2 regions of the Paraclostridium dentum genome follow, and region 1 is predicted to be linked to the other one. Evidence: riboswitches for the same ligand, from Rfam matches in the RefSeq annotation. Region 1 holds a riboswitch; the other holds the start of a gene.

Region 1 (8,189 bases):
TTATTTACCATTTTAAAATTTGTTTTTTAGCTGCTCTAGTTTCGTCTAATCGACCTACTGGTGTATTATGAGGAGAACTTATCAATATCTCCGGATTATCTTTTATTTCTTCTGATATTTTTATCATTGCATCTATAAAACTATCCAAAGTTTCTAAGCTTTCTGTTTCAGTTGGCTCTATCATTATTGCACTATCTACAATTAATGGAAAATACACTGTTGGAGGATGATATCCATAGTCTAAAAGTCTTTTTGCAACATCCATAGTAGTTACTTCTCCAAGTTTTTTTCCACTTAATACAAATTCGTGCTTACATACAGTGTCAAAAGGTAATGTATAGTACTTTTTAAGTCTTTCTTTTAAGTAGTTTGCATTTAGTACAGCCATTTCACTTGCTAGTTTCAACCCATCTGAACCCATAGTCAAAATATATGAATATGCCTTTAGTATAACTCCAAAGTTCCCATAGAAATTTTTTATTTTCCCTATAGAATTCTCTTTATTATAATTCAATGAATATCTATTTTCATGCTTTTCGATTATTGGAACTGGTAAAAATGGGATTAATTCCTTTTTAACTCCAACTGGACCGCTACCTGGTCCTCCTCCTCCATGTGGAGTTGAGAAAGTTTTATGAAGATTTAGATGAACAACATCAAATCCCATATCCGAAGGCCTACTAATTCCCATAATAGCATTCATATTTGCGCCATCATAATACAATAGTCCACCTACTTCATGTACTAAATCTGCAATTTTAGTTATATTTTTTTCAAATATACCCAATGTACTTGGATTTGTAAGCATCAAAGCACAAACAGTATCATCTAGCACTTCTTTTAAAGCCTCAATATCCACACATCCATTTTTATCGGATTTTATTTGCACTATATTACATCCACATAGATTTGCACTCGCTGGATTTGTTCCATGCGCTGAATCTGGAACTATTATCTTATTTCTTTTAAAATCGCCTCTATTTTCATGATATGCTTTTATAAGCATCAAGCCTGTTAACTCTCCATGAGAGCCTGCAGATGGTTGTAATGTTATTTCATCCATTCCTGTTATTTCTTTTAACATATTTGAAAAATCATACATTATATGAAGTGAACCTTGAACTGTCTTTTCATTTTGATAAGGATGTATATTAGTAAATTCTTCTATTGATGCTATGTCTTCATTTAATTTGGGATTGTATTTCATAGTACAAGACCCTAGTGGATAGAATCCTGTATCAACTCCAAAGTTCTTATTTGATAAAAGTGTAAAGTGTCTAACAACATCTACTTCACTTACCATAGGCAACTTCGGATTTATAGTTCTTTTTAAATTATCAGGAATTAAATTTTCATCCTCATCTATATCTATAGGAGGAAGTGAATATGCAAATCTTCCTTCTTTTGAAATTTCTATTAATAATTTATTATAATCTTTCATTTATATAGCCCCCATAGTATCAATAATTTTTTCTTTACTATCTTTAAAGCCCATACTAGATATAACATTAACTAAATTATCAATTTCATCCTTGCTTCTTTTTTCTGTAACACAATATAACGAACAGTTATTAAGTTCTTTAAATTTATTTTCTAAATTAAATCCACCAATTATGTTTTCTTTTAATAAATTTTCGTTAATACTATCTACGTTGTGATATTTAGATTTAACTGTAAATTCATTAAAAAACTCTCCTGTAAACACCTTTTCATACTCTCCAGTTTTTGCTAATTCATTACAAGCATAATGTGATTTTTGAATACACTGATTTGCTACCTCTTTTAATCCCTTATATCCCATTGTAGCCATATATATCGTAGCTGAAAGGGCATTCAAAGCTTGATTTGAGCAAATATTAGACGTAGCTTTTTCTCTTCTTATGTGCTGTTCTCTTGCCTGAAGTGTTAGAACATATGCTCTTTGTCCTCTTGAGTCAATAGTTTCTCCTACTATTCTTCCTGGAAGTTTTCTTATATTTTTAGATTTTGTACTCATAAACCCTACAAATGGCCCTCCAAAATTTAAAGAGTTTCCTAATGGTTGAGCTTCTCCTACAGCGATGTCCGCACCTAACTCTCCTGGTGATTTTAAAACTCCTAAAGTTATTGGATTGACATTCATAATAAGCATTGCTTTGTTTTGATGAGTAATAGACTCTATTTCTTCCATTTCTTCAATAATTCCAAAAAAGTTGGGACTTTGAACTAACATACAAGCACTTTCTTTATCTATATTTGCTTTTAAACTATCTACATCAACTCTTCCTGTTTTTCTATCATAATCGATTTCTATAACTTCAATATCTTTGAATTTCATATATGTTTTTATAACTTCCATAATCTCAGGATTTATAGATTTTGCTACTAGTATTTTATTTTTATTTTTCCCACTATTTAGTGCCATTACACAAGCTTCTACACTTGCAGTAGCTCCATCATACATAGATGCATTAGCTATATCCATTCCTGTAAGTTCAGAAATCATTGATTGAAATTCAAATATAGTTTGTAATGTCCCTTGACTTATTTCTCCCTGATATGGTGTATATGCTGTATAAAATTCTGATCTTGATGTAATATGTTTAATTACAGATGGTATATAGTGATCATATGCTCCTGCTCCTAGAAAACAAGTCAAGTTATCTATGCTATTATTTTCTTTAGCTATAGATTTTATTTTTTTTAATACTTCTATTTCACTTTTGGAAGTTTCTAAATTTAGATCTCTATTAAGCTTTAATTCATTAGGAATATCACTAAATAACTCATCTACTGATTCTACTCCTATTTCACTTAGCATCTTTTCTTTATCCTCATCTGTAATCGGTATATATTTAAACATAACCCAACCTCCATAATAGTTTTATATTCAGTTTTTAATATCTATTTTTAAGCATGAATCTCTGTTGGTTTTTTGTAAAATCTTTTGTTAATAATTTTTGCTTTTACTTTTTTCTTTCTAATACATATATCTACATCTCTTCCAATTTCTGAATAATTAGCATCTATAAGAGCAAATCCTATACTTTTATTCAAAGTTGGAGATTTATATCCAGTTGTTACATATCCTATTACATTCTCATAAGCCATAACCTCATACCCTTGTCTTGCTATACCTTTACCTGTAAGTTCAAATCCAATAAGCTTTCTATTTAAACCTTTTTCTTTTTGCATTTTTAATTCATTTTTTCCTATAAAATTACCTTTATCTAACTTTACAAAGAATGAAAAACCAGCTTCTAGTGGCGTTATAGCTTCACTTAATTCATTTCCATAAAGGGGTAATCCAGCCTCAAATCTTAATGTATCTCTGCAACCCAATCCACAAGGTTTAAGTTTATATTTTTCACCTACTTCCAATAATTTGTTCCATATTTTTTCTACATCTTCATTTTTGCAATATATTTCAAATCCGTCTTCGCCTGTATATCCAGTTCTAGATATTAGAACTGATGTTTGGTCAACTTTTATATTTTTATTGAAGTAAAATGATTTAATTTCATCTAAATTTTCATCGCATATTTCTTGAAGTACTCTTTGAGATAAAGGTCCTTGAATTGCAAGTTCTGAAATTTCACTAGAGATGTTTTCTATTTCTATATCATAATCTTGTTTGTTTTCATTCATCCACTTAAAATCTTTTTCTATATTACTAGCATTTATTACTAAATAAAAATTATTTTCATCGAATCTATAAACTAATAAATCATCAACTACACCTCCGTTAGGATAGCACATAAACGTATATATAGCTTGATTATCTTCTAATATTTCTATGTCATTTGTAAGTAAGTTTTGTAAGTAAGACTTTGCTTGCGCACCTTTTATAATAATTTCTCCCATATGAGATACATCAAATAATCCAGCATAATTTCTTACAGATTCATGTTCTTTTATTAAGCCTTCATATTCTAGTGGCATATACCATCCCGCAAAGTCTATCATCTTTGCGCCTAAAGCTTCGTGTGCACTCAGTAGATACGTTTTTTTTAAATTTTCCATATCAAACTTCTCCTTAATATATTTTTAGAAAATTAAAAAGAGGATATAGAAATAAATAATATTCCTATATCCTCTGTTTCTTGTACCTGAAAGTTTTAATACTTATAGTATCATTTCTTCTTCGGCGCCTTACAATTAAGGGCTTTCCAGAGATCCATCAGTTAACGATTCCTTTGCCTGAAAGTTTCTTTGAAAATTGGAAGTTATTCAAATTTCTCCGTCGGCTCTTTATTTAAAAAGTATCTCTCGCTAACATCACCTGGTTTATTTAATTTTTATATTTAAATTGTAGTATCTTAATTTATTAATTGTCAACAAATTTTATTAACTAATCAAATTTAAATTTATTTAATTTAATATATCTTCTGTGGTATCAATCTAAAATCAATCCCTTTAGAATATTCCATCTTATAAACTTTACAATTTAATTTTTTAGAAATTTCTATAACTCTTTCTATATTTTCTTTGCTACAATCTTTTCCTAAGTAAATAGCTTTTACTTTCATTAGACTTTTTTCTATCCCACATTCCCCACTATTACTTTTTAATATAATTCTCCATTCATTTTCATATTGCCAGCTTTTGTGTTTCATTGTCAATGTGAAATATAATAAAAACATAGAATCTACTTTTAACTCATCATTATTTATTAGATTAGATAAAGTATTTTTTAAGACTTCAGTTATTTCTACTTTTTTATCTATATAACTTACTTTTAGCAAGCAATCATAAAAATCACTATTTCTATCTAAGTTATCTATATCATATTCAATACACATACCTCTATGGTTATCTCCATAATGAGTCCATAGAGGTATGTTATATATGCTAGTACTTAGAGATAGTATTTTTATATGATCACTAAAACTATTTAAAACTTTATCTATCTTACTTATTATTTCTGATTTTGATAAGTTATTTGCTGGACAATCTTCTCCTTTTAAGAACTGTATTATCTCATCTTCATTATAATGTACTGGTAGTAAGTCAAAGGGATCATTTAAGTGCTCCCTATTTGAAAAGTATAGCTTTCCATCTTCTAAATTTTTCAGTCTATTTTCATCTATTTTTTGGTATTTGTATAACTTACTTGGAACATGTATATTTTTTAAATCTTTAGCTTCTTGCACTTTCCCTTTAGTATATAGTTCGATAAATTTTTCTTCCCATTTCATTTTCATATATTTGTCTTTCCTTGATTTAATAATTATTTATTATTTCATTCTATATACTAATAATTATGTGCACATATTTAAATAAATATAAGGCTAGAAAATTTTCTAGCCTTATATTTGTTTTTTATTTACTTTTTATAACTTCTATAGCTTTTTCTGAAAGTTCATCTCTTCCCTCTTTTATTCCATCTATAGTTGGCTTTATGTAAATATCTGGTTTAAGACCTATTCTTTGAGTTTGTGAGCCATCTGGGTTATAAACTCCTAGTCCAGTTATTAAAGTTGTTACACCTCCTGGCAAATAAACCTCTGTTACATTTCCATCGGTACCAATAGAGTTACTTCCTATTACTTTAGCATTAGTTCCTTTTTTTAGTGCCATTACAGTAAACTCAGATTGACTTTGACTTCTTTCATTCATTAATATCATTACTTTTCCTTTATAATGCTTTTTATCATCTGGGTTAACAATTTGATCTTTTTCAAATATAAATTCCCCTGGAACTGATTGACTAGGTACAGATATTTTTGAAAAAATTGTTGGTTTTGAAATAATCATTTTACCTAAATCATAAACAATAAATTCAGATGGATATTCTCTTAAATCTACTATAATACCTTCTGTATTCATAAATTTGTTCATTATTTTATCTATTTCATTTTTCGATAATTGTCCTGGGTTAATATATCCTATATTTCCATCTAAAAGCTTGTGTGATGGCTCTTTTATATCAAACATTGATTGATCATTATAACACTTAACATTTTTAATTATGTCTTTCCCATCTCTTTTTAGTTTTAGCTTAATATTATCATTTGAAGTTCTAAATAAATATCCTTGTAAGCAATTTACAATAGCTTCTTTTCTTGAAAGAGATCTATATTTAGATTTTTCTTTTATAACTTCAAATATGTCTTTATCATTTATTTCTAATACTATATCTCCTGGCTTCAATTCGCATTTATTCTTGTATTTAGGAAATATTTTTTTAATTACAATACTGTCTTCAACTAAATCAAATTCTATAGGAGCATATTTATTTCCCCAGTATTTAGTTAAAGTTTCATTTATATCATATACCGCTGCGTGTGGATCATGTATTTTTGTTGTAAGTTCTGAAATTGCTAATTTATAATCTAACTCACTTTTAGTATTTACAAACTTAGGTATAAATGTAGTTAATACTTCATCCCAATTTTCTTCTATTATATCTGTATATGGATAATAGTATTCTATTATATTCCAATATCTAAACAAAGCAAGCAATTTGTAACCATCGTCATCATAGTCCATTTCTTCATATAGGTTTTCATTTTCAAAGTTAGAAAGTCCTACCTCTTTATCAAACGTAGTATAAGCTTTGTTTCTTTTTGAAATGTTAGAGTTTGAAATCTTAACTAGTAATTGACTTAAATCTTTATCTAGATAATTAGTATTTTTTATCCAACTTAAATCTCTTTCAAGAGCTATTTTTTTGTTTTCAGCATTTTTACCACTAGAATTTTCTTCTACATCTCCTATGTTCTTAACCCACGTATATATTACTTTATTAGCTTCTTGCGAATTTTTTGCATTTAACGTATCTGGCATAACTCTAAATAGTTCATAATCAAAGTTTACATTCCCAGCTACAACCTCAGGATGATAGTACTTTACAACACCCCATACTTTACATAATTTTTTTAAATTATCAATCTGATTTGTATTTAATTTTTCAATTTTTATATTGCTTCCACTGTCAAATTCTTTGTCTGAGTTTCTTTTAGTTCCATTTACTATTACTAGTACAATTATTACAACAAGTAACCTCCATATCCATAAGTTGTTTTTAATCCACTTTTTCATCTCATCCTCCCATATTTTACCACTTATTAATACCTAAATATTAGCATCATATATTACATTTTTCTACATATACACTTTCAACGTAACTTTTCCGTAATTTTTCAGAATAATTTGATGAAAATATTTCTATATTTTGAATATAATCTATAGGAGGTGATTTAAATTAAATATGACACTCATATCAATGGCGGTATATTTTTAGGCATGTTATTTTTAGGTCCATTTTATAATTACATAATTTCCAATTTCAATTTAATAGAAATTTCTATTTTCCTGTTATTATATATTTACTTCTTAAAATTAGGTTCTATTTTTCCTGACATAGACTGTCCACAATCCTACTTAGGAAAAAAGTTTCATATTTTATCTAAAATAATTAATAATAAGCTTCACCACAGAGGCTTTACTCACAGTGCCTTATTTATATACTTTTTAATTTTTTTATCATTGTTAATAAATATTTTATTTAAATTATTCTATCCTTACATCTTTGTATTTTTAGATGTATATATATCTATAATATTTTATGGTTTTATATTAGGTTGCATATCTCATATACTTTTGGATATGTTCAACTCTAGTGGAGTTTGTCTTCTTTATCCATCTTGTAAAAAATACAGGTTACCTTTAGCGCCTGTAATAAAGGTTGGTTCTAATGCTGAGCTTTCTCTTAACTCTTTTTTGAGTTTACTTACAAATATTTTAATTGTAATGTATATTTTTAATTTAATTAAATATTTAGCATAAAAAACCCCTTATAATAGTTTTTTTAAACATATATTTCTATTGTTTAAATAAATCTTATTATAAGGGCTATTTTTTATAAGATACATGCCTTTTCTGAATATGCCTTTTCTAATTGTTGAACTATACCTTCATTATTACTAGCTATATCTCTATAACTAAACAATATATTTCCTTTAACCTCTGGGTACTCTCTATTTATAGCAATTTGTTTATCTAACTCTTTAGCTGTTTCTGCCTTATTTATACTTTGTGCAATATATAGTTTTACATTTGTGCCTTCCACTACGTTTGACCACCATCTTACTAGTGTTTCATACGGATTTTTTTTGTCGTTAGTTGCCCAATATATTTGTGGTGCTATGAAATCTACAGTTCCTTCTTGTATCCAAGTTAAAGGATCTGAATATAAAGCATAATAA
Region 2 (8,189 bases), 990 kb from region 1:
TAGTATTTCCTTCACACCAAGTCCTAAAGTTCGAGGACTTGAAGTGTTACGTCAATACTAAATAAACACCCTTTATTATTTTAAAATCATAGTGGAGGTGGTGTGAAGAGACTTGAAGTATTACGAAAATAACAACTACCACCCTTTGCTATTGTAAACTTATGGCGAGGGAGTTGAGCGGACTTGAAGTGTTACGTCAATACTAAATAAATACCCTTTATTATTTTAAAATCACAAAAAACATTTAAAGAAAATAATGGAAAATTATAAAAGTAATTGACTATTATTCTCAATATTGCTATAATAGGAACAAATAAAAGTGATAATTAATTTCAAATAGTAATTAAAAATAATTGGGAGGTTTATTCATGAAAAAACGAAAGTCATTAGTATTGCTTGCAGCAGTAGTAGCCACGTTAGGGTTAGTTACTGGGTGTGCAGGCGGTAATTCATCAAATAAAGAAAGTAATGAAAAAAGAACGGTTCAATCAGTAAAAGGAGATGTTGAAATACCAGCAGATCCAAAACGAATAGTAGATATTTCAGGAAGCAGTGAAGAACTTTTAATTTTAGGACACACACCAGTTGCTACAGCTAATGTAGACTCTTATGAAACTACTAAAGTACCTTCATACATAGAAGATAAATTAAAAGATACTAAAGTTGTAGGACATTCAATGATGGATACTATGGATGTTGAAGCAATTTTAGGAACAAATCCAGACTTAATAATAATGAGTCAAAGACAAGAAAAAATATATGATCAATTAAAAGAAATTGCTCCAGTAGTTATGATAAAAGACTACGCAAATGATTGGAGAAGTAAATTAATAGATGTTTCAAAGTTATTTAACCAAGAAGATAAAGCTAAAGAGTGGTTAAGTAATTATGATAAAAAAGCTGAAGAACTTGGAAAAGAAGTTGTAGCTAAAAATGGAGATCAAACATACTTAACAGTTTTAGCAACTCAAGGTCAATTTATGGTATTTAGTGATGCGGGTATAGGAACTATTGTAAATGATGATATGAAACTAGCTAGACCTGAAAATATGCCAAAGCAAGATGGTATAACATTACCAACAGTTAGTATGGAAGGTTTAACTGAAATAGATGCAGATCACATTATTGTTATAGCTACAGATTCTGATAAAAAAGATTTAGAAAATAGCTCAGTATGGTCACAAATTAGAGCTGTAAAAGATGGGAATGTAACAATCTTAGATGCTTCACCATACTTTACTCAATCATATAACCCTATAGGTAGAGAGTTATTATTAGAATCAGTTAAAAATGAATTAATAAAGTAATTTAGTATAGCAGGTGTGTATAATGGATTTCATTTTCACACCTGTTTTTAATCATAGAAATATAGAAAGGTATGTTTAGACATGAAATTAAGTAAAAAGAGTTCGGCTTATTTATTAATTACAATTGGAATAGCAATTCTTTTTATTGGTATTTTTATATCGGTATCAATGGGACCTAAGGATATAAGCTTAAATACCATGATAAATAGTTTTATATCCAATTCAAGTGATGTAGATACAAAAATAATTAGAGATGTTAGAATGCCAAGGGCTATAGCTGCGGCATTAGTTGGAGGTTTCTTAGCTGTATCGGGGGCTATAATGCAAGGTATTACGAGAAACCCTATAGCAGATCCATCTGTAATGGGGATAACACAAGGAGCTACATTTACTATAGCTATAGCTTTAGTTTTACAAAAGGTAGTACCAGGGTTTGCACCAGGAAGTTTTGGACTTATGATATTTTCTTTTTTAGGAGCTAGTATAAGTGGATTGTTAGTTTATTTTATAAGTTCTAGAACAAGAAAAAAAGTTGATCCAGTAAAATTAGCATTAGCAGGAACAGCCTTAGGTACATTATTAGTGTCATTAGCTATGGCGTTTGCTATGTACTTTAACTTATCTCAACAATTAAGCTTTTGGATTTCTGGAGGATTAGTAAGTGCTAAATGGGAAGGTGTAAAGCTTTTATTAATTATCGGAGGGATAGGTTTTATATTAGCTATGATAATGGCTCCGAGAATTACAATATTAAGTTTAGGTGAAGAAGTTGCCATAGGGCTTGGACAAAAAACTAACTTAGTAAGATTTATATCTTTAGTAGTAGTAGTTTTAATGACAGGAGCAAGTGTATCTGTTGCTGGAAATATTGTATTTGTAGGTCTTGTAGTGCCTCAAATTGCAAAAGGAATAGTTGGAGCAGATTATAAATATATAATACCTAGTTCTTTAGTTTTAGGGTCTTTGTTATTAGTTTACAGTGATATCTTATCAAGAATGATAAATCCACCGTATGAAACACCAGTAGGTTCAATAACTGCACTTATCGGAGTACCGGTCTTTATATATCTTGTAAGAAAGGAAACTAGATAAAATGAAAACTAATAATAAAAAGTCTAAAATTATATTAATAGCATTAATTTTATTAGCACTTATATTTATTACTGTGTTGATAAGTTTAAATATGGGATCGTTTAAAATAGCACCTATAGATGTATTAAAAACATTTATAGGACAAGGACAGAAAAATTATGAAATAGCAATTTTTAAATTAAGACTTCCTAGAATAGTTATTGCAATATTAGTAGGAAGTGCGTTAGCAACAGCTGGAGCAATACTTCAGGGAGTTACTAAAAATGATTTAGCAGATTCAGGAATATTAGGTATAAACTCAGGAGCTGCATTGTTTGTTGTAGTGTATATATATCTAATGAATGGAAATGTATATGATGGAGTAAGCAACTTAACTATATTTACAATGCCTATAGTTGCATTACTGGGAGCATTATTTGGAGCTTTTTTAATATATGTATTAGCATTTAAAAATGGAATTAGCTCTCAAAGGTTACTTTTAATAGGAATAGGTATAAATATAGCATTTACATCTATAATGACAATTTTCCAATTGAAATTTACAACTCAGGAATTTAATAGAGTAATGGCGTGGACATCAGGAAGTATATGGGGTAGTAACTGGAAGTATGTACTAGCAATACTACCTTTTATAATAGTATTTATGTTTCTTGCAATATATAAATCAAGATATCTAGATGCATTAAATTTAGGAGATGAAATATCTACAGGGCTTGGTGTTAATGTAGAAAAGGAAAGAAAAAAGCTAATAACTTATGCAGTTATATTAGCCGGAGTTGCAACATCAGTAGCTGGAAGTATTTCATTTTTAGGATTAGGCTCACCTCACATTGCTAGAAAGCTTGTTGGACCTAAACATAAAAGATTAGTACCTATATCAGCATTAATAGGAATATTACTTATATTAGCAGCTGATACTGTATCTAGAAATTTACTAGCACCAATAGAAATACCAGTAGGAATAGTTATATCTATAATAGGTGTACCTTATTTTATATATTTAATGTTAGCAGATTAGAAAGAGGTAAAAATTATGAATTCAATAATAACTAAGGACTTAAACATATCTTATGGAAATATAGATATTGTAAAAAACTTAAATTTAAATATACCAAAAGGAAAAATAACTACAATAATAGGAGCTAATGGATGCGGTAAATCTACTATTTTAAAAACTATAGGAAGAATAATAAATCCAAAGAGCGGAAGTATTTATATAAATGGTAAAAATCTTCATGAGGAAAACCCAACAGATATTGCAAAAGAAATGGCAGTACTTCCACAAAATCCACAAGCTCCAAGCGGGCTTACTGTAGAGGAATTAATATCTTATGGTAGATTTCCTCATCAAAAGGGATTTGGAAAGATGAATAAAGAAGACAAGGATATTGTAAGCTGGGCTATGGAAGTTACAAAAATATCTGAATTTAGAGATAGAAATATTGATGATTTATCTGGTGGACAAAGACAAAGGGCCTGGATAGCAATGGCTCTTGCACAAGAAACAGATATATTATTACTAGATGAACCTACAACATATTTAGATTTAGCTCATCAATTAGAAATTTTACAGTTATTAGATGAATTAAATAAAAATGAAAAACGAACTATTGTAATGGTTATTCATGAGTTAAACAATGCATCTAGATTTGCAGATCATATGATAGGAATTAAAAAAGGGAAAATTGTATGTGAAGGTGAAGCTCATGATGTTATGACAAAAGAAAATCTAAAAGAAATTTTTAATATTGATGCAGAAATTGTTGAAGATCCACGAACAAAAAAACCTGTTTGTTTAACATATGATATGGTTAAAAAAAATTAAAAAATAAAGGAATAAAAAAGGAATACTTAAAAGAAATTAGAATAAATATAAATTGAAAGTTAGAAAATTAACTTAATAGATAAAATCTATGCAAAGAAGTTAATAAAAAGATTATAGCTATACCAACGGTTTGACAAAAAATGGACAATATCAACAAAAAAACATAAAAAAATATTTGGAAAAGTATTGTATATATTTACCAAGCTAGATATAATGTAATTAAGAAAAGCACCTAAGGGGCAAAGACAAAATTAAAAATTAAACCGTTTGAAGGTTAAAAGAGACGGTCTCTAATTTGGGGAAATTAGAGATGACCGAAGGGACAAATTTAAATTCATCCCAAAAGGATTTAAATGAAATTCTCAGGTAAAAGGACTTTAACTGGACGGATCTCTGAAAGATATTTTGACAGGGAACTAAGTGGGGACTTAGTTTCCTGTTTTTTAGTTTAACAAAAGAAATTTTGAAAGTGAGTGTAGACAAATGTTAATAATCACTAACAATCCTATGATTCAGGAAAACGTTACTGACAAAGAAGTTATAATGTTAGACACTGACTATATAGGAACATTAAAGGAATGTAGGGATTTAGTTCATAAGGGGTATGAATTATTATCACATCCGCTATATGGGAGCGTAAAACCCAATGAGACACCATATCGTACAGTCATAATTAAAAAGGGGAAATCTCTAGACAAAAATTCATTAAACTTAATAGAAGAAGCCATAGAAACAGCAGAAAAATTTAAAAACAACAAGTTAACTCCTATGTGGACTGAAAAAGTTTTAGACGATTTCAGAGTAATTGATTTTGATATAATGAGAAATACAATCCAAAGAATACAATATGTATAAACTTTGGTGTATATATATTAATAAAAATAGGGGGTCGAGATAATGGAAAATTTATATGACATAGTCATAATAGGTTGTGGACCTGCAGGTCTTGCAGCTGGTCTTTACGGCGCAAGAGCTAAAATGAAGACTTTAATACTTGAAAAAGGAAAAACTGGTGGACAAATAGTTATAACTCATGAAGTTGCTAACTATCCAGGATCAGTTGAAAATGCTACTGGACCAAGCTTAATAGCTAGAATGGTAGAGCAATGTAAAGAATTCGGTGCTGAAATAGTTAGAGACTCTATAGTAGACACTGAATTAGAAGGAAACATAAAAGTATTAAAAGGTGAAAAAGGTGAGTACAGAGCTAAAACTGTTATAATAGCTACTGGAGCTACTCCTAAAAAATTAGGATGCCCAGGAGAAAAAGAATTAACAGGTAAAGGAGTTTCTTACTGTGCTACATGTGACGCTGACTTCTTCGAAGATTTCGAAGTATTCGTAGTTGGAGGAGGCGATAGTGCTATAGAAGAAGCATTATACTTAACTAAGTTTGCTAGAAAAGTTACTATAGTTCATAGAAGACAAGGTTTAAGATGTGCTAGATCTATAGAAGATAAAGCAAGAGCTAATGAAAGAATAGAATTCTTATTAGATACAGTTATAGATGAAATAAAAGGTGATGGATTAGTTGAATCAGTAGTATTTAGAAATACTCAAACAGGTGAAACTAATGAATACTTCGCTGATGAAGAAGATGGAACTATGGGAATATTCATATTCGTAGGATTTGATTCTCAAACAGAGTTATTCAAAGGTAAAGTAGATATGGATGACTATGGATACATCAAAACAGATGATAATATGTTAACAAATATACCAGGTGTATTTGCTGCAGGAGATTGTAGAGTTAAATCATTAAGACAAGTTGTTACAGCAACAGCTGATGGAGCTATAGCTGCAGTAACAGCTGAAAGATATGTAGAAGCAAACTTCGAAGAAGAAGTTACTAATTGCTAATAAAAAAGTACGTTTAACAAGGTTATCGGGGGATGATGTTTATCAAATTAAACATTACTTAGTGAACGGTACTTAAATTAAAATAGCTATTAATATATTAAAAATATATTAAAATATATAAAATCCAATAAGGGGGATACTGAAATGATAGCATTAGAAAAAAATACATTCGATCCAGAAGTATTAGAAGCAGAAGGGCTAGTATTAGTTGATTTCTGGAGTCAAGGTTGTGAGCCTTGTAAAGCATTACTTCCAGATATAGAAAAATTTGCAGAAGCATATGGGGAAAACATAAAGTTCTGTAAATTCGATATAACTAAAGCTAGAAGAGTTGCTATAAAAGAGAAGGTTTTAGGTCTTCCAACTATAGCTATTTACAAAGATGGAGCTAAAATAGATGAAGTAACAAAAGATGATGCTACAGTTTCTAATATAGAAGCTATGATAAAGAAGCACTTATAAGTAATTAATGGGGATTCAATTCCCCGTTAAAATAAATTAAGTTCAAAAAATTAGGGGGTGCCAATATGCGTCTTGAGTTAGGGAAAATCTTTATAAAAGATGTACAATTTGGAGCAGTAACAGAAGTTAAAGATTCAGTATTATACATCAACAAAGAAGAGATGTTAAAAGAAATTGGTGGAGATGAACATATAAAATCAATAGATTTAGATATAGTTCGTCCAGGGGAAAGCGTTAGAATAATACCAGTTAAAGACGTTATAGAACCGAGAGTAAAAGTTGATGGTAATGGAGGAATATTCCCAGGAGTTATATCAAAAGTTGACACTGTTGGAGAAGGTAGAACTCATGCACTTAAAAATGTTGGAGTTGTAACAACTGGTAAAATAGTTGGTTTCCAAGAAGGTATAATAGATATGACTGGTCCTGGAGCTGAATATACACCATTCTCTAAGTTAAACAACGTTGTTGTTATAGCTGAACCAATAGATGGTTTAAAGCAATACGATCACGAAAGAGCTGTTAGAATGATAGGATTCAAAGCTGCTACATACTTAGGAGAAGTTGCTAGAAACTTAACTCCAGATGAAGTTGTAGAGTACGAAACTAAGCCATTATTAGAGTCAATAGCAGAGTATCCAGAACTTCCTAAAGTAGGATATGTATACATGCTTCAAACTCAAGGATTATTACATGACACATATGTTTACGGAGTTGACGCTAAGCAAATAGTACCAACATTATTATACCCAACTGAATTAATGGACGGAGCTATAGTAAGTGGTAACTGTGTTTCAGCTTGTGATAAAAACCCAAGTTATGTACACATGAATAACTCAGTAGTTGAAGATTTATATCTACAACACGGAAAAGAAATAAACTTTGTAGGAGTTATTATAACTAATGAAAACGTATACTTAGCAGATAAAGAAAGATCTTCTAACTGGACTGCTAAATTATGTAAACAATTAGGCTTAGATGCTGTAATAGTATCTCAAGAAGGATTTGGTAACCCAGATACAGACCTTATAATGAACTGCAAGAAAATAGAAGGTCAAGGTGTTAAAACTGTTATAGTTACAGATGAGTATGCTGGTAGAGATGGAGCATCTCAATCATTAGCTGATGCTGATGTTAAAGCTAACGCTGTTGTAACTGGTGGAAATGCTAACCAAGTTGTTGTATTACCTAAGATGGATAGAGTTATAGGACACGTTGAAGTTGCTGATGTTATAGCTGGTGGAGCTGCTGGATCTTTAAGAGAAGATGGATCTATAGAAGCTGAGATACAAGTAATAACTGGAGCTACTAATGAAACAGGATTCGGATTCTTAACAGCTAAGGGGTATTAGAAACTGTAATACGATGAGGTCGCTTCGTGCCATTTAAACATTGTTTCCTTCGCACAAAGACTTTTAGTCTTTAAGTGCTACGTCAACAAACGTTTAAACGTCACTACGCTACATTCGTAAATACAAGTGTTTCATAATATAGCTGAGAAGAATATAGTTAAATAAAAATAGATTTTTAAAGAGTGTGAATTTAAAAAGGTATTAAAATGACAATATTAAAATAAATGGGAAAAGGAGATATATTATGAGCTTATTAAGTAATAAAAAGATCATAATCATAGGTGACCGTGA

What was found. A riboswitch is a leader RNA that binds a small molecule or an ion and turns the genes downstream of it on or off. The one in region 1 is predicted to bind glycine.
Region 2: it holds a riboswitch for glycine, as region 1 does, so the genes downstream of both, ACN6I1_RS10895 (GrdX family protein) here and gcvT (glycine cleavage system aminomethyltransferase GcvT) in region 1, are expected to answer to the same signal.

What each region holds. Positions count from the first base shown of each region.
Region 1 covers NZ_CP183813.1:1,373,989-1,382,177, reverse strand. Annotated here, with positions in the region: gene gcvPB (aminomethyl-transferring glycine dehydrogenase subunit GcvPB) at 5-1,441, opposite strand; gene gcvPA (aminomethyl-transferring glycine dehydrogenase subunit GcvPA) at 1,442-2,842, opposite strand; gene gcvT (glycine cleavage system aminomethyltransferase GcvT) at 2,890-4,002, opposite strand; glycine riboswitch at 4,158-4,261, opposite strand; gene ACN6I1_RS06140 (DUF2971 domain-containing protein) at 4,356-5,183, opposite strand; gene ACN6I1_RS06135 (S41 family peptidase) at 5,302-7,023, opposite strand; gene ACN6I1_RS06130 (metal-dependent hydrolase) at 7,228-7,770, shown strand; gene ACN6I1_RS06125 (glycoside hydrolase family 10 protein) at 7,844-8,189, opposite strand, start outside.
Region 2 covers NZ_CP183813.1:2,361,940-2,370,128, reverse strand. Annotated here, with positions in the region: gene ACN6I1_RS10915 (iron-hydroxamate ABC transporter substrate-binding protein) at 369-1,307, shown strand; gene ACN6I1_RS10910 (FecCD family ABC transporter permease) at 1,389-2,399, shown strand; gene ACN6I1_RS10905 (FecCD family ABC transporter permease) at 2,401-3,417, shown strand; gene ACN6I1_RS10900 (ABC transporter ATP-binding protein) at 3,433-4,224, shown strand; glycine riboswitch at 4,492-4,612, shown strand; gene ACN6I1_RS10895 (GrdX family protein) at 4,708-5,079, shown strand; gene trxB (thioredoxin-disulfide reductase) at 5,122-6,084, shown strand; gene trxA (thioredoxin TrxA) at 6,229-6,546, shown strand; gene ACN6I1_RS10880 (glycine/sarcosine/betaine reductase component B subunit) at 6,612-7,898, shown strand; gene grdA (glycine/sarcosine/betaine reductase complex selenoprotein A) at 8,143-8,189, shown strand, end outside.